DNA from 3 places in the Pseudomonas sp. AC463 genome. Region 2 is predicted to be linked to each of the others. Evidence: predicted binding sites of a transcription regulator. Region 2 holds the regulator's gene; each other region holds the start of a gene.
The links. Region 2 encodes sigma-54, which starts transcription at its own class of promoters, with help from an activator protein. Its sites were predicted from a motif close to ANTGGCATNNANNTTGCTNT; they were not measured.
Positions count from the first base shown of each region.

Region 1: flgB (flagellar basal body rod protein FlgB) is a predicted target of sigma-54. The motif match lies at 4,249-4,268, and genes of this name have one in related genera.
Region 3: AC0IYH_RS02925 (circularly permuted type 2 ATP-grasp protein) is a predicted target of sigma-54. The motif match lies at 2,349-2,368, and genes of this name have one in related genera.

Region 1 is NZ_CEEDDZ010000002.1:94,028-101,088, reverse strand. It holds gene AC0IYH_RS02630 (hypothetical protein) at 1-1,194, opposite strand, end outside; gene flgE (flagellar hook protein FlgE) at 1,272-2,576, opposite strand; gene flgD (flagellar hook assembly protein FlgD) at 2,608-3,327, opposite strand; gene flgC (flagellar basal body rod protein FlgC) at 3,344-3,796, opposite strand; gene flgB (flagellar basal body rod protein FlgB) at 3,800-4,207, opposite strand; gene cheR (protein-glutamate O-methyltransferase CheR) at 4,455-5,282, opposite strand; gene AC0IYH_RS02600 (chemotaxis protein CheV) at 5,325-6,257, opposite strand; gene flgA (flagellar basal body P-ring formation chaperone FlgA) at 6,339-7,061, shown strand, end outside.
Region 2 is NZ_CEEDDZ010000010.1:210,903-217,963, forward strand. It holds gene AC0IYH_RS15060 (superoxide dismutase) at 1-90, shown strand, start outside; gene AC0IYH_RS15065 (ZIP family metal transporter) at 124-1,017, shown strand; gene AC0IYH_RS15070 (HPr family phosphocarrier protein) at 1,054-1,326, opposite strand; gene rapZ (RNase adapter RapZ) at 1,343-2,200, opposite strand; gene ptsN (PTS IIA-like nitrogen regulatory protein PtsN) at 2,203-2,667, opposite strand; gene hpf (ribosome hibernation-promoting factor, HPF/YfiA family) at 2,678-2,983, opposite strand; gene AC0IYH_RS15090 (RNA polymerase factor sigma-54) at 3,059-4,552, opposite strand; gene lptB (LPS export ABC transporter ATP-binding protein) at 4,749-5,474, opposite strand; gene lptA (lipopolysaccharide transport periplasmic protein LptA) at 5,474-6,007, opposite strand; gene lptC (LPS export ABC transporter periplasmic protein LptC) at 5,994-6,566, opposite strand; gene AC0IYH_RS15110 (KdsC family phosphatase) at 6,575-7,061, opposite strand, start outside.
Region 3 is NZ_CEEDDZ010000002.1:154,978-162,038, reverse strand. It holds gene AC0IYH_RS02930 (alpha-E domain-containing protein) at 1-903, opposite strand, end outside; gene AC0IYH_RS02925 (circularly permuted type 2 ATP-grasp protein) at 907-2,316, opposite strand; gene AC0IYH_RS02920 (ribonuclease E inhibitor RraB) at 2,740-3,081, opposite strand; gene AC0IYH_RS02915 (hypothetical protein) at 3,295-3,531, opposite strand; gene AC0IYH_RS02910 (START domain-containing protein) at 3,635-4,240, opposite strand; gene AC0IYH_RS02905 (YkgJ family cysteine cluster protein) at 4,282-4,536, opposite strand; gene AC0IYH_RS02900 (translation initiation factor 2) at 4,699-5,178, opposite strand; gene AC0IYH_RS02895 (aminotransferase-like domain-containing protein) at 5,287-6,729, opposite strand; gene AC0IYH_RS02890 (OmpA family protein) at 7,003-7,061, opposite strand, start outside.

The sequences.
Region 1 (7,061 bases), on a different contig from region 2:
GGCAAATGCCTCGGCGCCAGCCGGTGGCTGCCCGCCTCGCTTGCCCCACATTTCTTCTCGCCCACCGATGACTGCCAGGGAATGGCCACCCCATTCGCCCTGAATCATCACCTGGTGACTGACAACACCAAGCTGTCCGCTCGCCAACTCTGACGCAGTGGTTTTTCGCATGTGGCCGCTGAGCCCCAGTCGCATCAGCCCCTCGCCACCGTCCTCACCGTCGTTGAGGCTTTGCAACGCAGCAGTAAAACTCTGCCGGGCATAACCGTCGCTGTTCTCGTTCTGCGCGCGCTTGGCGCTCACAGCAAACAGAAAGTTGGCATCGGTCAGCATGGCCGGGTTATCGCCCTCGAAGCGTGCCTGCTCTGCTGCCTGTTTCACTTCAGCCTGACTCAAGTGAAGCCGGTAGCCATCGCGCATTTGCACATCAAAGCCATCCCCCGCCGCTTTCACCTCCTTGAAAATATCCGTGGGTTTCTGGCCAAACTTCATCATTGCCGCCTTGATGGCTGAAACCGTGACGCAGTTACCATCCGGCCCCTGCTTGAAACCTGACCAGATATTGCCGTCCTCTCGACCCATGCCGGGTTTTTTCCCGGGTTCACTGTTGTCTGGCCTGTAGTGATGGTAATTGGCCCCCTTGGTCAAGGGCTTGTTGCTCATGGACTCCGCGGGGCGATTGCGGCTTGGGTTAACCCTGCCGCTGTTGCCGCCATCACCAACGCCGCCGCGACCCGGCGATGGTTGCGGAGCAGGCGATGGCGAAGGTTCATCGCCTGGAAAAAGGTCCGGAAACAGCCGCCTCAACAACGCAAGCCAGCTCTGGGCTATCTCTTTGTTTATTTGTTCGAGAATCTCCTTGAACCGGGTATCCCCCAACTCCGCGCGCTTTTCATTCAGCTTGTCGCGCAGGTCCCGGGCAGTCTGGTTGCTGGAGGTTCTTTCGGCATCATCGAGTTCGCCGAGAAGCTTTTTAACGTCGTCCTTATCAGAACTTATGCGCTCTTTGGACGCCACTGAAGGGCTGACACCCCACAGGACCGCCCCACTCCCACCGACCCCATGGCCGGACACCGACGAATTCCACATACCCACCCACTCCGTAATGAAAAGATCTACTTCTTGGCTGGATAAGTGGAAAAAAAGCCGTAGTCGGTTCCAACGTTCAGTTGTCATCTCCTGCCATGGCGGCATGGGAAAAGTCCTGGCACTCATATGACGCCCACAAAAAAGCCCCTCTTTCGAGGGGCTTCTTGTGCAGCCTTACAGCATCAGGTCATCTGAATGATGGTCTGCATGATGGTGCTCTGGGTGGAGATGGTCTTGGCGTTCGCCTGGTAGTTGCTCTGGGCCTTGATCAGGTCCACCAGCTCGTTGGTCAGGTTGACGTTGGAGTTCTCCAGGGAGTTGGCCACGATCGAACCCAGAGTACCGGCTTGCGGGGTGTCGTAACCCGGCTGGCCCGAGGCGAAGGTCTCTCTCCAGGTAGTACCGCCCGCTGGCTGCAGGCCTTGTTCGTTGTTGAAGCTGGCCAGGGAGATCTGGCCGATGGCCTTGCTCTGCTGGTTGCTGAAGGTCGCGAACAGGACGCCGTTGCCATCGATTTTCAGGCCGGTGATCTGGCCAGTGGCGTAGCCATCGGTGACCGGCGGGTTGCGATAGCTGGCCGAGTTGTACTGGGTAACGTTGCCCATGTTGACGGCGATGTCCGGCGCGGTCGCATCGTTTGGCGCCCACACGCCGCCGGTGACCGAACCTGGCACCCAGTCTTTGAGCGTCAGGGTCGTGCCGGCCACGTCGGCGCCGGCCACGTCCTTGAGCTTGCCCGCGCCATCAAAGGTCAGGGTCACTGCAGGAGGCATCCCGGTGCCCGTGGTGGTAGGCAGCGAGCCGTCAAGGTTACGGCCATCGATCAACGTGTAGGATTTCCACTCGTTGGCATCGCTTTTCACCATGTACTGCACCATGGCGTGGGAGTTGCCCTGGTCGTCATACAGCGTGGTGCTGTACTGGGTGGTAAAAGTACTGGTGTCAGCTGGGTTGAATATTTTGGTGGTCTGATCGATCACCAACTCCGAGGAGTTCAGGTTGCTGGTGGAATCGACTTTGGTGGACGCCTTGGGTGGCAGGTTCGACAGGTTCAGTTGCAGGTCAACCAGACCGCCCTTGATGATCTTGCCGTCGTCATCCGCAGCGTAACCTTGCAGGCGCGAAGTACCGGTGTTGTTGGTGATGTAGCCATCTTTATCCGCACGGAAAGCACCGCTGCGGGTGTACTCCAGCGAACCGTCGCTGCCTTTCTGTACGAAGAAGCCACCGCCCTGGATCGCCATGTCCAGAATGCCGCCGCTGCCATTCACGTCACCTTGGGTGAACTGCTGCGACACGGCCGCCAGGTTCACACCGTTGCCGATGCTGTTCTGGCCGGTGCCCAGCTTGGACGCCGCGTAGATGTCGGCGAATTCCGCACGGGACGATTTGAAGCCCGTGGTCGCGACGTTGGCGATGTTGTTACCGGTCACGTCCAGCTGTTTGTTGGCCGCATAGAGACCGCTAAGGCCGATATTAAAAGACATGTTTCTCTCCCTCTGCCGTATTTAGCCGGCTCTATGTACCGATAGTCTGGATTTGCGACAGCTTGACGCTGCCCATGCCGCCGGCAAGGTTCAGCACCATTTCGCCGCCGGTCTTGCTCAAAGTCACGCTGGTGACGGTGGCCGGCAACGAAGTTGCCAGGGCTACCGCGTCGCCCTTGTCATTCTTGGTGGTGGCCGCGAAGGTGTAGGTGCCGGCGGGGGCAACCTCGCCTGCGTCGTTCTTGCCATCCCAGATAAAGTCGGAGTTGCCAGCGCTCTGGGCGCCCATGTCGATGGTGCGTACCACGTTGCCGTCTTTGTCGGTGATCTTGATCGCGACGTTACCGGTCGCCGACGTCACCGCCACCGAACCGGTCATGCTCTTGCTCGTGTCCACCAGGGCCTTGTCGGTCTGGGTGATGATCGAACGGCCTACCAGCGACGACGCCTGCAATGCTTGCGAGGAGCTGAAGTTGCTGGAGATCGCATTCACCGAGTCATTCAGGGTGTTGATGCCTTCCAGGCTGCTGAACTGTGCCAACTGAGCCACGAACGCGCCGTTGTCCTGAGGCGACAGCGGGTCCTGGTTCTTCAGCTGAGTAACCAGCAATTGCAGGAACGCGTCCTTGCCCAGCGACTGACTGCCGGTGGCGGCAGTGGCAACGCTGGAGACGTTGTCTGTGGCGGTCTTGACCTTGGTATTGAAAAGGTCCTGGACTGCCGTGTTGGTAGAAGTATCAACGATGGCCATTATTTGGCGCCCCTTATCACTGACCCAGGGTCAGGACCTTCTGCATCATGGTTTTGGCGGTGTTCATCATTTCCGCGTTGGTCTGGAACGAGCGGCTGGCGGAGATCATGTCTGCCATTTCCTCGACCACGTTGACGTTCGGGTAGTACACATAGCCTTTTTCGTTCGCTGCAGGGTGGTTCGGCTCGTAGCGCGCTTCCAGATTGCTCTGGTCTTCCACCACGCCGAGGACCTGCACGCCTTGGCCGGCGGCATCCTGGTTCTGGAACAGCGAACTGCCGCTACCGCTCTGCCCCGCCTGGCCGTCCTGGAACATGGTGGCGAACACCGGGTGGCGTGCGCGGTAGGTCTGGTCAATGCTCGACGACACGGTCTCGGCGTTGGCGATGTTACTGGCGACGGTGTTCAAACGCGTGGTCTGCGCGCTCATGCCACTGCCGGCAATATTAAAAACACTGGCTAGGGACATGGCTTATTCTCCACGCAGGGCTGACATCAGCCCTTTGAATTTGCTGTTGAGCAGGGTAAAGCTGGCCTGGAAGTTCACCGAGTTCTCGGCGTAGGCCGATTGCTCCAGTTGGGCGTCCACGGTGTTCTGGTCGATCGACGGTTGCATCGGCGTGCGATACAGCAACGACTCATCACCACTGCTCAGGCCTTGCGCTTCGATATGACGGCTGTTGGTCATGTTCAAGGCGAAGGTGCCGTTCTTGGTCTTGTCCTGCTGTGCAGCGAGCACGGCGGAGAAGTCCAGGTCCCGAGCCTTGTAGTTCGGGGTGTCGGCGTTGGCAATGTTGTTGGCCAGGACTTCGGCACGCTGGGCGCGGAAGCCCAGGGCTTGTTCGTGGATACCGAGCGCTTTATCGAAGCTGATGCTCATGGCGGAAACCTTTAGGCTGACCTGCTTTTCGTAACAAGGTCATAGCAAGGCGCATGCCAGTTTTCGCGAGGCCCGTAATTCAAGGGTTTGCCGGGTGTTTGCCGCCGGCAATGCCAGAAAAGCGGCAAGCGGTTTCCGCGTAGCGCCAGTAAAGCGGCAATGGGGAGTTGCCGCTTTCCGAAGGATTGCCGCAAATAAAAATGTGGGAGGGGGCTTGCCCCCTCCCACATTTTTGACTGCGTACGGGTTACTTGGCCTGGTAAATGATCCCCGGGCTGCATTGCACCATCTGGTAGTGATCCGGCAGGCCGTTCAGCGCTTCGGAAGCGCCGAGGAACAAGTAACCGCCGCGCTTGAGCGTGCCGTGGATGCGCAACAGGATGTCTTTCTTCACCTCGGCCGAGAAGTAGATCAGCACGTTGCGGCAGAACACCATGTCGAACTTGCCCAGGCTGGCGTAGCTGTCGAGCAGGTTGAACGAGCGAAACTCCACGCGGCTCTTGATCGGCGCCTTGACCGCCCAACGCCCCGCCCCTTTCGGGTCGAAGTAACGTTGCAGGCGTTCCTGGGACAAACCACGGCCCAAGGCCAGGCTGTCGTACTCGCCGGTCTTGCAGTTGGTGAGCATCGTGCCGGACAGGTCGGTGGCCACGATTTGCGCGCCGGCCTTGAGCTGGCCCATGTTGGTCCGTTCGAATTCGTCGATGGACATCGAAATCGAATAGGGTTCCTGCCCCGAGGAGCACGCCGCCGACCAGATACGCAGACGCTGGCCAGGGCTGGCCTTGATGGCCTCGGGCAAGACTTTGCTCTTGAGCACTTCAAAGGGGTAGGTATCACGAAACCACAGGGTTTCGTTGGTGGTCATGGCATCGACCACCATTTCCTTGAGCCCACTGCGCGGCTGGCCCTGGATACGCTGAACCAGCTCACCCAAAGACTTGATGCCCTGCTGTTCCATCAGTTTGTTGAGACGGCTGGATACCAGGTACTGCTTGTTTTCACCGAGCAATATGCCACAGGCTTTTTCCAGGAAGACCCGGAACTGTTCAAAATCCAAATTACCCGTAGACAATGGTACCGCCTCTTAAATCGTGTGACCGCCAGGGAAAACCCCCTAGCCGTGATCTGCAGCCTTGATCCGGTCGACTACCCGGTTCGCCAGGTCATCAGGGCGGAATTTGGCCAGGAAGTCATCAGCACCGACCTTCTTGACCATCGCCTGATTGAACACACCCGACAACGAAGTATGCAGGATGATATGCAATTTTTGCATGCGTGGATCGTTGCGTATCTCGGCCGTGAGGGTGTAGCCATCCATTTCCGGCATCTCGATGTCGGAGATCATCATCAAGAATTCTTCTTCCGGCTTCTTGCCGTCATCCACCAGCTTGCGCAAGTAGTCCAGCGCCTGGCGGCCGTCGTTGAGGGCCACCACTTCCACGCCGACGGTTTGCAGGCAACGGGTCACCTGTTTGCGCGCCACCGAGGAGTCATCCACGGTCAACACCCGCAGGGAGATGGCCTTGTGCGCCGTTTCGGCATCCACCACACCCACGGAAATCGATTCCGAGGTGGGCGCCACTTCGGCGAGGATCTTCTCTACGTCGATGATTTCCACCAACTGGTTATCCACCCGCGTCACGGCCGTGAGGTAGTGATCGCGGCCGGTGCCCTTGGGCGGCGGATGGATCTCTTCCCAGTTCATGTTGACGATGCGTTCCACCGAGCGCACCAGGAAACCCTGGGTCTTGGTGTTGTATTCGGTAATGATCACAAACGGGTTTTCACGGTCCTGCAACGGCGCCGAACCGGTGGCCAGGGCCAGGTCGAGAATCGGGATGGTCGCGCCTCGGATGTTGGCGACGCCACACACCACAGGGCTGGACTTGGGCATGATCGTCAGCTTGGGGCATTGCAGCACTTCCCGCACCTTGAACACGTTGATGCCATATAGCTGCTTGCCATCCAGGCGAAAAAGTAACAACTCCAGGCGATTCTGCCCTACCAGCTGTGTGCGCTGGTTTACTGAATCCATTACACCTGCCATGCCCAGACTCCTACGCTAAAACCTATAAGGGTGCGACGCGCACCCAGCACTAAACGGCACGAGCTTTGCTATTTACCCATCATGGATATTAAAACGACAGTTTCCCGACGCTTACGATTCCCACGATACCGCAGATTGCTCTGCGCCTGCGTGGTGCTGCTGGCTGCGAGCCTGGGAGCCACGGCCCGCGCAGACAACGTCACCTTGCCTGATCTACTTATCGGCGTCACCCAAGGCTTTCTTGAGTTCACTGTAGAAGATTATCTGGCGACCACCCAGACTCCCGGGCGTTATGAAATCCAGGTCAACCAGCTGGACCCCCGCCTGCGCATGCCAATGTGCGACAAGGAATTGACAGCCACCCTGGAAAGCCCGGCCCAGCCGATTGGGCGCGTAACGGTAAAGGTACGCTGTGAAGGCGCCTCGCCCTGGACGGTGTTCGTGCCGGCCCAGGTCAAGCTGTTCCGTGATGTGGTGGTGGTTGCCCGCCCGATGAAACGCACCGGCATCATCGGTTTCGAGGACGTGGTACTGCGCGAACGCGACATCAGCATGATCAATCAGGGCTACCTGACATCCCTGGACCAGGCCGTCGGGCAGAAATTGACCCGACCAGTGGTCACCGATCAGGTCGTCACTCTGGTTCAACTGGAGCAGGCGGAAGTGATTCGCAAGGGTGACCAGGTGGTGATTTCCGCCAGCAGCGGCGGCCTGCATGTGAAGATGCCGGGCGAAGCGCTGTCCAATGGCGGCATGAGCGAGCAGATTCGGGTCAAGAACCTCAACTCCAATCGCGTGATCAAG
Region 2 (7,061 bases):
CAGAATCGTCGTCCGGAATACATCAACGCCTTCTACAGTGTTATCAACTGGCCGGAAGTTGCCGCGCGCTATCAGGCCGCTTTGGCCTGATATCTATCTCCATAACAAGATCTAAGGCCGACTATGGGCACTGAAACACTGGCGATCAGCAGCGGGCGAATGTTTCGTTATGCGTTTGGCTCGCTGCTGCTATTGGCAGGTACTGCATTGCTGGTGGCCCACGGGCTGGCCTGGCTGAACCTCGAACCGCGCATCCTGCGCGCCTTGCAGGGCGGGGCAATTTGCGCGCTCGGTACGGCGCTTGGCGCCGTGCCCGTGCTGGTGATCCGGCGGATGCCGGTGGCGCTGAGCGATACATTGCTGGGGTTTGGTGCCGGGGTGATGCTGGCGGCGACGGCGTTTTCGCTGATTGTGCCGGGCATTGCTGCCGCTGAAAGCCTGGGGCTGTCGCCTTGGGGGGCCAGTGGCCTGATCAGTTTCGGCATCATGCTGGGGGCGTTCGGGCTGTATCTGGTGGATCGCAAGGTCTCCGGCGCCAGCCCGGAAATGCTGGTCGGTACGCCGGACAAACCGGTGATCCCTCCGCGCATCTGGCTGTTCGTGTTTGCCATCATCGCCCACAACATACCGGAAGGCATGGCCGTGGGCGTCTCCGCCGGCGGTGGCATGCCGGACGCCGACAGCCTGGCCATGGGCATTGCCTTGCAGGACGTGCCCGAAGGCCTGGTGATTGCGTTGGTATTGGCCGGGGCGGGAATGTCGCGGGTCAAGGCCTTCCTGATCGGGGCAGCATCAGGCCTGGTAGAGCCGGTATTCGCCGTGCTCTGTGCCTGGCTGGTGAGCCTGGCCGAGGTGTTGTTGCCTTTGGGCCTGGCGCTGGCCGCTGGTGCGATGCTGTTGGTGGTGACCCACGAAGTGATCCCTGAGTCGCGCCGCAACGGTCACGAAAAGCTCGCCAGCCTCGGGTTGTGCATCGGGTTCTGCTTGATGATGGTGATGGATACAGCGTTGGGGTGAAGCGCTTGGGCTTCACACCTGTCTCAAAGGGTGGGTTTACTCACCCTCATCAAAGAAGTTATTGATCAACGCCACCAAGGCGTCCATCGCTTCCTGCTCCTGCTCACCTTCCGTCTTCAGGTGAATCTTGGTGCCCTTGCCGGCTGCCAACATCATCATGGCCATGATGCTTTTGCCATCGACCATGGACTCTGCGGTGCGTCCGGCGCGGATCTGGCAGGGAAACTGCCCGGCGACGCCGACGAATTTTGCCGAGGCGCGGGCGTGCAAGCCCAGCTTGTTGATGATTTCAATTTCCAGAGCGGGCATCGCGGGGGTGTTCCTTTCAGCTAAGGTCGCGGTGGCGAACCTGGACGTTCTTGAGGGTTCGTTGCAGCACCTGGCCCAGGCGCTCTGTCAGGTAGACAGAGCGGTGGTGGCCGCCGGTGCAGCCGATGGCAATGGTCACATAAGCGCGGTTACTTGCGGCAAAGCGCGGCAACCATTTGAGCAGGTAGCTGGAGATGTCCTGGAACATCTCCTCCACATCCGGCTGTGCGGCCAGGTACTCGGCCACCGGTTGATCCAGCCCGGATTGCTCACGCAGTTCCGGCTTCCAATAGGGGTTGGGCAGGCAGCGCACGTCAAACACCAGGTCGGCGTCCACCGGCATGCCACGCTTGAAGCCAAAAGACTCCACCAGGAACGCCGTGCCGGGCTCGGGCTGGTTCAGCAGGCGCAACTTGATGGCATCGCGCAGCTGATACAGGTTGAGGCTGGTGGTGTTGATCTTGAGGTCGGCGAGGTCAATGATCGGCCCGAGCAGCTTGGTTTCGTCTTCGATGGCCTCGGCCAGTGAGCGATGGGGGCTGCTGAGGGGGTGGCGTCGACGGGTTTCGGAGAAGCGCTTGAGCAGCGTTTCTTCGTCGGCATCCAGGTACAGCACATCACAGTGAATGTGCTTGGCCCGCACTTCTTCGAGCAATTGCGGGAATCGCTCAAGGTGGCTGGGTAGGTTGCGGGCATCAATCGAAACGGCAACCAGCGGCTGCGCCAGTTCGGTGTGGATCAAGGCGCGTTCGGCAAGTTCCGGCAGCAGGCCGGCGGGCAGGTTGTCGATGCAATAGAAACCGTTGTCCTCAAGAACATTGAGGGCGGTGCTTTTACCCGAGCCGGAGCGGCCGCTGACGATGATCAAACGCATGGTTACTGCCCGCTTTGTTCATCCAGGACAACCTGGTACAGCGCCTCGTTGCTGCTGGCACCTCGCAGTTTGTCGCGTACTTCCTTGCGGTCGAGCATGCTGGCGATCTGCCGAAGCAGTTCCAGGTGCGCATCGGTGGCGGCCTGCGGGACCAGCAGTACAAACAGCAGGTCAACCGGTGCACCGTCGATGGCGTCGAAATCGATGGGAGCGTCCAGGTGCAGCAGGGCGCTGACCGGTGTATCGCAGCCTTTGAGGCGGCAGTGAGGGATGGCGATGCCGTTGCCAAAACCCGTGGAGCCGAGTTTTTCACGGGCAATCAGAGCCTCGTAGACATCTTGCATCTCCAGCTCAGGCACTTCGCGGCTGATCAGGTTGGCAATCTGTTCGAGGGCTTTCTTCTTGCTGCCGCCCGGCGCGTTCACAAGGGAACGGCCGGGGGTCAGGATGGTTTCAAGTCGGATCATGGGGGGAGAGTTAACGACCTGTACCTTGCATCAGGTGCAGATTCTTTTCCTTATGCTTTATGAGTTGGCGGTCCAGCTTGTCGTAGAGCGAGTCAATCGCCGCGTACATGTCCTCATGTTCCGCATTGGCGACGAGCTTGGCATTCGGTACGTGCAGGGTGGCCTCGATTTTCTGCTTGAGCTTATCGACCTCCATGATGACCTGCACGTTGGTGATCTTGTCAAAATGCCCCGCAAGCTTGTTCAACTTGCTCTCGGTGTATTCACGCAGGGGTTTGGTGACTTCCAGCTGGTGTCCACTGATGTTGACTTGCATACAGCTTCTCCTTCGTTGCCAGTGCATAAAGCGGTGGGCAGGAATACCCACCACTGGAACGCTGTGGCCCGCCCGTCACATCAAACGCTTACGCTCGCTGGAAGGCGCGATCCCAAGGGACTCGCGGTACTTGGCGACGGTTCGACGGGCGACCTGAATGCCTTGTGCCTCCAGTAAACCAGCGATCTTGCTGTCACTCAACGGCTTTTTCTGATTTTCCGCGGCAACCAGTTTTTTGATGATCGCGCGGATCGCCGTGGACGAGCATTCACCGCCTTCGGAGGTGCTGACGTGGCTGGAGAAAAAGTATTTCAGTTCATAAATACCCCGTGGGGTATGCATGAATTTTTGCGTGGTCACCCGGGAAATCGTCGATTCGTGCATGCCTACCGCCTCGGCGATATCGTGCAGCACCAGCGGTTTCATTGCTTCGTCGCCGTATTCCAGGAAGCCGCGCTGGTGCTCGACGATCTGCGTGGCGACTTTCATCAGGGTTTCGTTACGGCTTTGCAGGCTCTTGATGAACCAGCGCGCTTCCTGCAACTGGTTGCGCATGAAGGTGTTGTCGGCGCTGGTGTCGGCGCGGCGTACAAAGCCTGCGTATTGCGGGTTGACCCGCAGGCGTGGCACCGACTCCTGGTTCAGCTCCACCAGCCAGCGCTCGTTGTCCTTGCGCACGATAACGTCAGGCACGACGTATTCGGCTTCGCTGGACTCGATCTGCGAGCCTGGGCGCGGGTTGAGGCTCTGTACCAGCTCGATGATCTGGCGCAGGTCGTCTTCCTTGAGCTTCATGCGGCGCATCAGCTGGCTGTAGTCGCGGGCGCCGAGCAAGTCGATGTAGTCGGTGACCAGGCGCTGTGCCTCGGCGAGCCAAGGAGTTTTGGCGGGCAGCTGGCGCAGTTGCAGCAGCAGGCATTCGCTGAGGGAGCGCGCGCCGATGCCGGCGGGCTCGAACTGCTGGATACGGTGCAGGACGGCCTCGATCTCGTCCAGCTCGATGTCCAGCTCCGGGTCGAAGGCTTCAAGGATCTCTTCGAGTGTTTCGTCCAGATAACCCTGGTTGTTGATGCAGTCGATCAGGGTTACGGCGATCAGGCGATCAGTATCCGACATCGGCGCCAGGTTCAGTTGCCACAGCAAATGGCTCTGCAGGCTTTCGCCGACGGAGGTGCGGGTGGTGAAGTCCCACTCGTCATCGTCATTGCTGGGCAGGCTGCTGGCGCTGGTCTGGTAGACGTCCTCCCAGGCGGTGTCCACCGGGAGTTCGTTGGGAATGCGTTCGTTCCAGTCGCCTTCCTCAAGGTTATCCACCGTAGGGGCGGTTTCCTGGTAGGAGGGTTCCTGCACGTCGGAGTTGGGTTTTTGCTCTATGTTGTCGGCCAGCGGGTCTGCATTATCGAAGTCGTCGCCTTCTTCCTGGCGTTCGAGCATCGGATTGGACTCCAGGGCCTCCTGGATTTCCTGTTGCAGGTCCAGGGTCGACAATTGGAGTAGGCGGATGGCCTGTTGCAGCTGCGGTGTCATCGTCAGCTGCTGGCCCATTCTCAGGACTAGCGATGGTTTCATGGCAGGGGCTTAACACCTTATTCGCCGGCGCAATGCGCCATCCACGACAGGGCGCGTGAGCGCCAAACATAAGCAAATTATATGCCTGATATCGGGGGCTTTGCCTAGAGCGCGGTAACAATAAAAATATGGAGGTTTTCATTGACGCCCGCGCTTCGGGCAAACGACCTGCCACCGCCAGTTGTAACAGGCAGCTTTACAGGCGGAACTCGTGACCCAGGTACACTTCCTTGACCAGTTCATTGGCCAGGATAGTGGCGGAATCGCCTTCGGCGATCAGCTGGCCATCGTTCACGATATACGCGGTCTCGCAGATATCGAGGGTCTCACGCACGTTGTGGTCGGTGATCAGCACACCGATACCCTTGGCCTTGAGATGATGGATGATCTGCTTGATGTCGCCGACCGAGATCGGGTCGACGCCGGCAAACGGTTCGTCCAGCAGGATGAACTTGGGCGCCGTGGCCAGGGCGCGGGCGATCTCCACGCGGCGGCGTTCACCACCGGACAGGCTCATGCCGAGGTTGTCGCGAATGTGGTTGATGTGGAATTCCTGCAGCAGGCTTTCCAGCTCCTTGCGGCGGCCGTCACGGTCGAGTTCCTTTCGGGTCTCGAGGATCGCCATGATGTTGTCGGCTACCGACAGCTTGCGGAAGATCGACGCCTCTTGTGGGAGATAGCCGATACCGGCACGGGCGCGGCCGTGCATGGGCTGGTGGCTGACGTCCAAGTCGTCGATCAGCACGCGACCCTGGTCCGCCTGGACCAGGCCGACGATCATGTAGAAGCAGGTGGTCTTGCCGGCGCCGTTGGGGCCGAGCAAGCCGACGATCTGGCCGCTGTCGATCGACAGGCTGACGTCGCGCACGACCTGACGGCTTTTATAGGCCTTGGCCAGATGCTGGGCTTTCAGGGTTGCCATTACTCGGCCTTCTTCTTCGGCTGGATAACCATGTCGATGCGTGGGCGTGGTGCAGTCACCTTGGAGCCATTGGCACGACCGGCGTTAGCGATCTGTTTCACGGTGTCATAGGTGATTTTCTCACCTTCCGTGGAGTTGCCGTCGGGGCTGAGTACTTTAGCCTGGTCGATCAGCACGATGCGGTTCTGCTGGGCGTGGTACTGAATGGTCTTGCCGTAGCCCTTCATCGGGCCGGTGTCGGCAGCGGACTGCTTCTGTTCGAAGTAAGCCAGGTTGCCTACCGAGGTCACGACGTCGATATCACCGCTCTGGGTGCGCGTCAGTGTCACGGTGTTACCGGTGATCTTCATCGACCCTTGGGTGATGATGACGCCGCCGGTGTAGGTGGCAACACCTTGCTTGTCATCCAACTGCGCATCGTCAGCCGAGATGTGGATCGGTTGCTGGCTATCGTTCGGCAGAGCCCAGGCGCTCACGCTTCCCAGTGCTGCGCCCAGACCGAGCAAAATAGGGAGAGTTTTAACGAGCCTCATACTGTCCTCTTACGTTCGATAGCAGGTGTATCCTGCTTTCTTTCAAATACGCTTTCATTCCCTTGCCAGTCGATACACCGCCAGCGCCGTCGATTCTAACGTCTTGCTCGGTCTGCGCATATTGCTTCTGCGGGAATACGGTCATGCGACTGCTGGTAATCACGGTCTCACGTTTTTTATCGTCGGTGCGCGCAACGCGTACCGAGTCGATCAGTTCCACCTCGGTACCGTCCGGGTTGACCTCGCCACGCTTGCTGGTGACGTGCCATGGGAATTCGGTGCCGCGGTAAATGTTCATGTCCGGGTTGGTCAGCAGGGTGACTTCGGTAGCCTTCAAATGCTCGACCTTGTCCGACGTCATCTCGTACTGAACCTTGCCATCAGGCAGGAACTGCACGCTCTTGGCGTTGATGGCGTAGTAATCGATAGCCCCTTCGTCAACCTGCGCCGCAGGCTGGTCGAGGAAGCGCTCCGGGCTGATATTCCAGTAGCCCACTGCGAGAAACAGCGCGGCGATGACCCCGAATAGCAGGATGTTACGAATCTTTTTACTCAGCATAAAACGCTCTATAAGTAGGCGGCGTGGGCTGCATCAAGGCTGCCCTGGGCGCGCAGAATCAGCTCGCAGAACTCGCGTGCGGCACCTTCGCCACCCCGCGCGGTGGTGATACCGTGGGCATGCTCACGCACGAACGACGCCGCATTGGCGACGGCCATGCCCAGGCCGACTCGGCGAATGACCGGCAGGTCAGGCAGATCATCACCCAAATAGGCGACCTGCTCATAGCTTAGGTTGAGTTGGCCAAGAAGCTCGTCCAGAACCACCAGTTTATCCTCGCGGCCCTGATACAGGTGAGGAATCCCCAGGTTTTGTGCGCGGCGTTCCACAACGGGGGTTTTTCTGCCGCTGATAATCGCTGTTTGCACGCCCGAAGCCATCAGCATCTTGATGCCTTGGCCGTCGAGGGTGTTGAACGTCTTGAATTCGCTGCCGTCTTCGAGGAAGTACAGGCGGCCATCGGTCAGCACGCCGTCGACGTCGAAAATCGCCAGC
Region 3 (7,061 bases), on a different contig from region 2:
CACCAGGGGGATAAAGTCGGTCAGCCAGGCGTGCAGGCCTTCCTCAAGGATTTCATCGATGGCGGTAAAGCGCAGGCGCGCGTCCATCTCGGCGGCCAGGCGCTGCGCCGGTCGACCGTTGAGGCCAGGCAGGCTGGCGAGGATCTGGTCGATTTCTTCACTGCAGGCACGCAGCGAGCGCGGCACGTCGGCGCGCAACAGCAACAGTTCGGCGACTTGGCGGGCGCCGGGCGCGTCGCGGTAAATCTCGGTGTAGGCTTCGAACGACGACAACGCGCGCAGCAACGCACTCCACTGATAGTAGGCGTGGGCCGTGCCATCGGTGACGGCGCTGGCCTGGTCGCCGGCCATTTCATAGCGCGCGTCCAGCAGGCGCAGGGTGTTGTCGGCACGTTCGATAAAGGTGCCGAGGCGAATGAAGCGAAACGCGTCGTTACGCATGATGGTGCCGTAGGTGGCGCCCCGGAACAGGTGGGAACGTTCCTTGACCCATTCACAAAAACGGCTCATGCCGTAGCGGCTCAAGCCCTGCTGGGCGATGTCGCGAATATCCAGCCAGGTGGCGTTGATGTTTTCCCACATGTCGGCGGTAATTCGCCCACGCACGGCATGGGCGCTGGCCCGCGCAGCACCGAGGCAACTGTAGATGCTCGCCGGGTTGGCCGCGTCCAGCGCGAAGAAGTGCAGCAAGCGTTCGGCATCCAGCTCGCCATGGCGCTCGTGATAATCCTCCAGCGTACCGGTGATCAGCAGCGGCATGGCCAGTTCGTGCAGGCCGTCACCGCGCCCATCCTGGGGCATCAGCGACAGCGAATAACTGACATCAAGCATGCGCGCGAGGTTTTCCGCGCGCTCCAGGTAGCGCGACATCCAGTACAGATCCGAGGCAGTTCTACTCAACATATTTCAATCCTCGACCACCCAGGTGTCTTTGGTGCCGCCGCCCTGGGACGAGTTGACCACCAGCGAACCTTCGCGCAACGCCACGCGGGTCAAACCGCCAGGCACCACACGCGTCTCCTTGCCCGACAGCACGAACGGGCGCAAGTCGATATGGCGCGGCGCGATGCCGTTTTCGACAAAGGTCGGGCAGGTGGACAAACACAGGGTCGGTTGCGCGATATAGGCGTGGGGCTTGGCTTTGATGCGCGCGCGGAAGGCTTCGATTTCCGCCGCGGTGGACGCCGGGCCCACGAGCATGCCGTAGCCGCCGGAGCCTTGGGTTTCCTTGACCACCAGGTCTGGCAGGTTGGCCAGCACGTGGGAAAGTTCGTCAGGCTTACGGCATTGAAAGGTAGGAACGTTCTGCAGGATCGGCTCTTCGTCCAGGTAAAAACGGATCATCTCGGTGACGAAGGGGTACACCGACTTGTCATCCGCCACCCCGGTGCCGATGGCATTGGCCAGCACCACGTTGCCCGAGCGATAGGCCGCGAGCAGGCCGGGCACGCCGAGCATGGAGTCGGGGTTGAAGGCCAGCGGGTCGAGGAACGCGTCGTCGAGGCGACGGTAGATCACATCCACGGCCTTGGGGCCGTCGGTGGTGCGCATGAACACGCGGTCATCGCGCACGAACAGGTCGGCGCCCTCTACCAGTTCGACGCCCATTTCCCGCGCGAGAAATGCATGTTCAAAAAACGCGCTGTTGAAGCGCCCCGGGGTCAGCACCACCACGCTGGGATTATCCAGGGGGCTGGAGCTTTTCAGGGTGTCGAGCAACAGGTTGGGGTAATGGTCGATGGGGGCAATGCGCTGGGCAGCGAACAGCTCGGGGAACAGCCGCATCATCATCTTGCGGTCTTCGAGCATGTAGCTCACGCCGCTCGGTGTGCGCAGGTTGTCTTCCAGCACGTAGTACGTGCCGTCGCCATCGCGTACGAGGTCGACGCCGGAGATGTGGGAATACAGATCGCGGTGCAGGTTGAGCCCTTGCATCGCCAGCTGATATTGCTCGTTGGCCAGCACCTGTTCGGCAGGAATGATCCCGGCCTTGATGATGCGCTGGTCGTGGTACAGGTCGGCGAGGAACATATTCAGGGCCTTGACCCGTTGAATACAACCGCGCTCGACCATGCGCCATTCGCTGGCGGGAATGCTGCGGGGGATGGTGTCGAAGGGAATCAGGCGCTCGGTGCCCTGTTCGTCGCCGTACAGGGTGAAGGTGATACCGGCGCGGTGAAACAGCAAATCGGCTTCGCGCCGGCGCTGGGCCAGCAGTTCCGCCGGAGTTTCAGCCAACCAACGGGCGAATTCGCGGTAATGGGGGCGAACCTGCCCTGCCCCGTCGTACATTTCGTCGTAATAAGTGCGGATCATGCCGAACTCCTTGTCACCCGGACGCAAGAATCATCGCAAGGCCCGTGCCAGCGGCATAAACACTTAAAAATCAGTGCGTTGAATTACCACAGGGTTCCAGCCGCACCGTCCTGGTGCGCAGAATGCCCGGTGCACCGCGGCGCGCTTCATCGCAATGCAGGCTTTGGCTATCAACAGCATAGTCAGAGTTGATTTCACTGCCCGGCCGCGCCTGCGGATAATCGCCACCATCTGCTGAACAGGATGCGTCCTACAGCTTCAGCGAACCGCTCTTCCCTTCAGGCCACCCTTCTTGGGTGGCTTTTTTTTGGTGCTGAAAAATCGACTACAAGTTCCGTGTAGTTTTCACACAGCACAAACAAAATCGGCCGACCCTAAGGTCAGCCGATACGCTGCGTTTCTCATATCACTGCATGCAATGAGTTACATGGGTAACCCACGCACCTCCTGCTTGACGCCCCATCCTTCGATGATGCCACCCAGGGGCTCGACCACTGCTTCAAAGTCTTGCTCGAAGTCTCCTATGCCGTCGTAGGTTGCGAACATGATCTTGCTCAGTTCCAGGTACCAGGCGCCATCGTCGCGCGCGCTGACCTGGGCATTCAGCGATTCCCCACGAAACTCACCCGCAGCCCTGCGCGCCCGTTCCTCATCCGGGAATATGGCGTAGAACTCGATGGGGTGAAAACGCGAGAAGTCGAAGCCGCCTTCTTTCATGCGGCGCAGAACGTTGGTGCTGATGTCTTCTTGATAGGCTGTGCTCATGAAACGTCCTCCTCAAACCGATGGATAGACTTTCCGTGCTTCCCGAAGCCCGCGCCGTACTGGCGCGGGAACTACGGCAGATACAACACCGCTGGAAAACAAGCATGTAGCTGACAAGACCAGACCTTAGCGATTCATTCGCTGATCTCATTTGCAGAGTAGCGCGAAGCTATCACCTCCACCAGAGGTACGTGATTGGCATACAGGGATTGTTCAGGCGGCAGGAGAGATGTCGAGGATCTGGATACTGTTCTGGTCTTTGAGAATCTTGACCGTAGGCTCGGGTTTACGGCCCTCGAGGTCATTGAGGTCCAGCTCAGCGGCGACGGGCACCAGCTTGTTGCGGATCATGTGCGCCGCATCTTCGAGGCTGGGCTTTTGCTCGCAGGTGAACTGCTCCACGACCTGCACGCCGTGATCATCAACGAAGGTAATTTGCCACGTTTGCATCGGTGCCTCCTCGATAAAGCCCGCGTGTGGGCTCACAAGTATCTGGACCTTGAGGGGTAACCAAACGTTCCACTCAAGACCGGAGGCACCTGATCAGTTGCGTTTACTTTTCAGCGTGTTCCTTGAGGGCTTTCAAGGTGTTGAACGGCGCGTCCACCACAAACTTGTTGGCCAGCCACGAAGGCACGCTGCCGCCTGGCTCGGTGTGCACCTGGTAGGTGACTTCGGTCTGGTTGTCGCCTTTTGGCACCAGCTTCCAGAAGCCGTCGACTTGGGCCACGCGTACGTAGCCTTTTTCTTCGGGCTTGTAGGTCGGCACACCTTCCAGCTTGCGGGTCAGCGTGCCGTCGGGCGCCTTGGTGGTGGTGATATGCAGGTAGGAATCACGGTCGGTCACCGGGAACGGGGCCTTGAATTGGGTGTAGGTCCAACTCTCATCGCCCTTCTTGTCCACCAGTTTCTGGGATTTGCATTCGTGGATCCAGGCACAGGCGCCAGCCACGTCTTCCTGGAGGGCCACGATCTTGGCGACTGGCGCCTTGATCACCGTTACACCGCGATACGCCTTGTATTTGGAACCGGCGATTTCGCTCAGGGACACTTTGATACCGTCTTCATCCTTGGCGACTTGCCAATCTTCAGCCTGCGCCGTGGCGGCAAACAACAGCGTAAAACCGCACAACACAGCCATTCGTTTCAGCGAACCCATTGTTGTATTCCTTATTGTTGAAGTTCCGATAGTAAAGCCCATCAAGCCGCCGTCATCTGCTCCCACCAGCCGATCAACCGGATCGCATCGGCCTGGTCGGTGCCGCAGACGTCGAGGTCGGCCTTGAAATCACTGCACACCGCCGGGCGTTCCGGTTGCCCGAACAGCTGGCATAGCTGTTCGACCGACAGGTGCAGGCAGCGTTCGCCGGCCGGTTTGCCGTGTGGCATTCCCGGTAATGGCGAACTGATGGAGGGGGCGATGCAGCAAGCGCCACAGCCTTCACGGCATTTCATGACCAGCAGGTCCTCGACGACTCAATGTGGATGGCCGGGCTAGAGTACGCCCTTAAACAGCCGTTTTAAAATGGTCTAACAGGGGTTTTTCGCAGAAAACAAAAGTGACTGACCAGTCTGCGACAGATGGTCGAAGGGCGGCGTCACGTTTGTGGGAAAAGTTTACTGCTTGAACTCGAATTCCAACGCGGCGCCTTCCACTTCACGGCGCTCTTCGTTGCGCAGTTGCAGCTTCATCTCATTGCTGAGCAAGCGGCCGTTGATCTGGAAAGCGCTGTTGTCGGTGGGCTTTTCGCCAAACATCGGCGGCAGCAGCGGCACGCTCTTGGGTCTGGGCACGGTGCCCAGCGGTTGCAGGTGCCGGACCATGTCCGAAGGCAGGGACAGATCCAACTGTGCCGGTTCCAATTGCGTCTGTGCCACTTCACGGGAAGACTTTGTCGATGCGCGTTTTTTCGCCGTGGCCGCTTTTTTCTTTGCTACAGCCGCTTTCTGGGCGGGAGCCGGTTTTTTTGCGGGAGTCTTCTGCTGGGTGCTGGCAGCGGGTTTGTTGTCAGTCACGGGGGCTGCCGCCAGCACTGTGCCGACGTTGCACAGGCTTAACAGGCCAATCACCAAAGCAGCACGAACAATTGAGGTCATATCGCCAACAGCATTAACGGCAGAGGGCCATATGCTCGCTTGTTGTGCGCGGCATGACAAGCGCGGTGATTAGCCAGCTATCGGCGCTGTCCCCATTCTGTGCCTCATCTACAGCAGGCCGGCTGCGGTTTCCTGGCATAACTGGCTGGCCAGCATGCCCAGCGTCATCAGCGCACGCTCGGCTTCGCGGTTCCACGGCGTGCCGCAGTTGAGGCGGATGCAGTGGTTGAACTGCTCGGTATTGCTGAAGATCAGCCCCGGCGCAATGCTGATGCCCTGTTGCAGGGCACGCACGTGCAGTTCCTGGGTATTGACCCGCCCGGGCAAACTGACCCACAGGATGAAACCGCCGGTCGGGCGAGTCATCTGGGTGCCTTCCGGGAAGTACTGCTGCACCGCCAGCTGGAACGCGCTGAGGTTCTTGCGGTACTCCTGGCGGATGTAGCGTAAATGCCGGTCGTAGCCACCGTTTTCCAGATACGCCGCCACGCCCATCTGGGTGACGCTGCACGCCGAATGCGTGCTGAACATCTGCAGGCGCTGGATCTCCTGCTGATATTTGCCGGCAATCATCCAGCCGATGCGTACGCCGGGGGACAGGGTTTTGGAAAAGCTCGAGCAATAGATGACCCGGTCCAGGCGGTCGTAGGCTTTCAGGGCCTTGGTGCGGCCAACCTCGAACATCAGTTCGCCGTAGATATCGTCCTCGACGATCTGGATATCGAAATCCGAGGCCAGGCGCAGCAACTGTTTCTGCCGCTCCTCGGGCATGGTCCCGCCCAGGGGGTTGCTCAGGCGCGTGGTCAGCACCAGCGCCTTGATCGACCATTGGTTGGCCGCCAGTTGCAGGGCCTCCAGGCTCATGCCGGTGGCCGGGTCGCTGGGGATCTCGATGACTTTGAGGCCGAGCAGGTCGGCCAGCTGCAGCAAGCCGTAATAGGTCGGCGATTCAGCGGCGATCAGGTCGCCTGGGCGTGTCAGCACCCGTAGCGACATCTGCAACGCATCCACGCAACCGTGGGTGATCACCACTTCGGAAGGGTCCACCACCACGCCGGCGTCACGCATGCGAATCGCCACCTGGCGGCGCAGCGGCTCAAAACCGGGGCTGAACATGTAACTGAATGCGCGCGGGCTCTGGAAGCGTGTGACCTTGGCCAACTGCTGGTGCAGTGCGCGCACCGGCAAGTAGTCGACGCTCGGTACGGCTGCGCCCAACGGGAACACACCTTCACGGCGCGACTCGCCCAATACCTGTTGAATGATGCTGCTGCGGGTGACCAACCCTGGGCGCTCGACCCGGGCGATGTCCGGCGTGGGTGCCGTCAGTGCCGGGGTCTGGTGCACGTAGTAGCCGGACTGCGGCCGTGCGCGGATCAGCCCCTGGTCTTCCAGGTTGGCGTAGGCCTGCAACACCGTGGCATGGCTGACATTGAGCTGGGAGCTCATCTTGCGCACCGAAGGCACGCGCTCACCCGGTTGATAGACACCGCGCCGGATATCCTCAGCCAGTTGCTGGGCGATACGTTGGTAAAGCAACAGATTGGTCATGACGCAGCACTCGATTTCACGGGTATTTTATTTTTGTGTGAAACATACCGGCACAGTTTAGAAGTGTACGGGGACAGTTGCCACAATAGTCGAGCGCGCGCGGGAGTGACAGTAAAAACTGTACGGGTGGCGGATAGAATTTCCAGCTGTACACAGAAACAAATGTGGGAGGGGGCTTGCCCCCGATAGCGGTGGTTCAGTCACCTTCGTTGGTGACTGACACGCCGTCATCGGGGGCAAGCCCCCTCCCACATTTCGAGCTGCGCCAAATGCTTAGCGGGCGGCGCCCAGTTGGCCTTTTGCATCGGAGAATACGATTTCTACTCGACGGT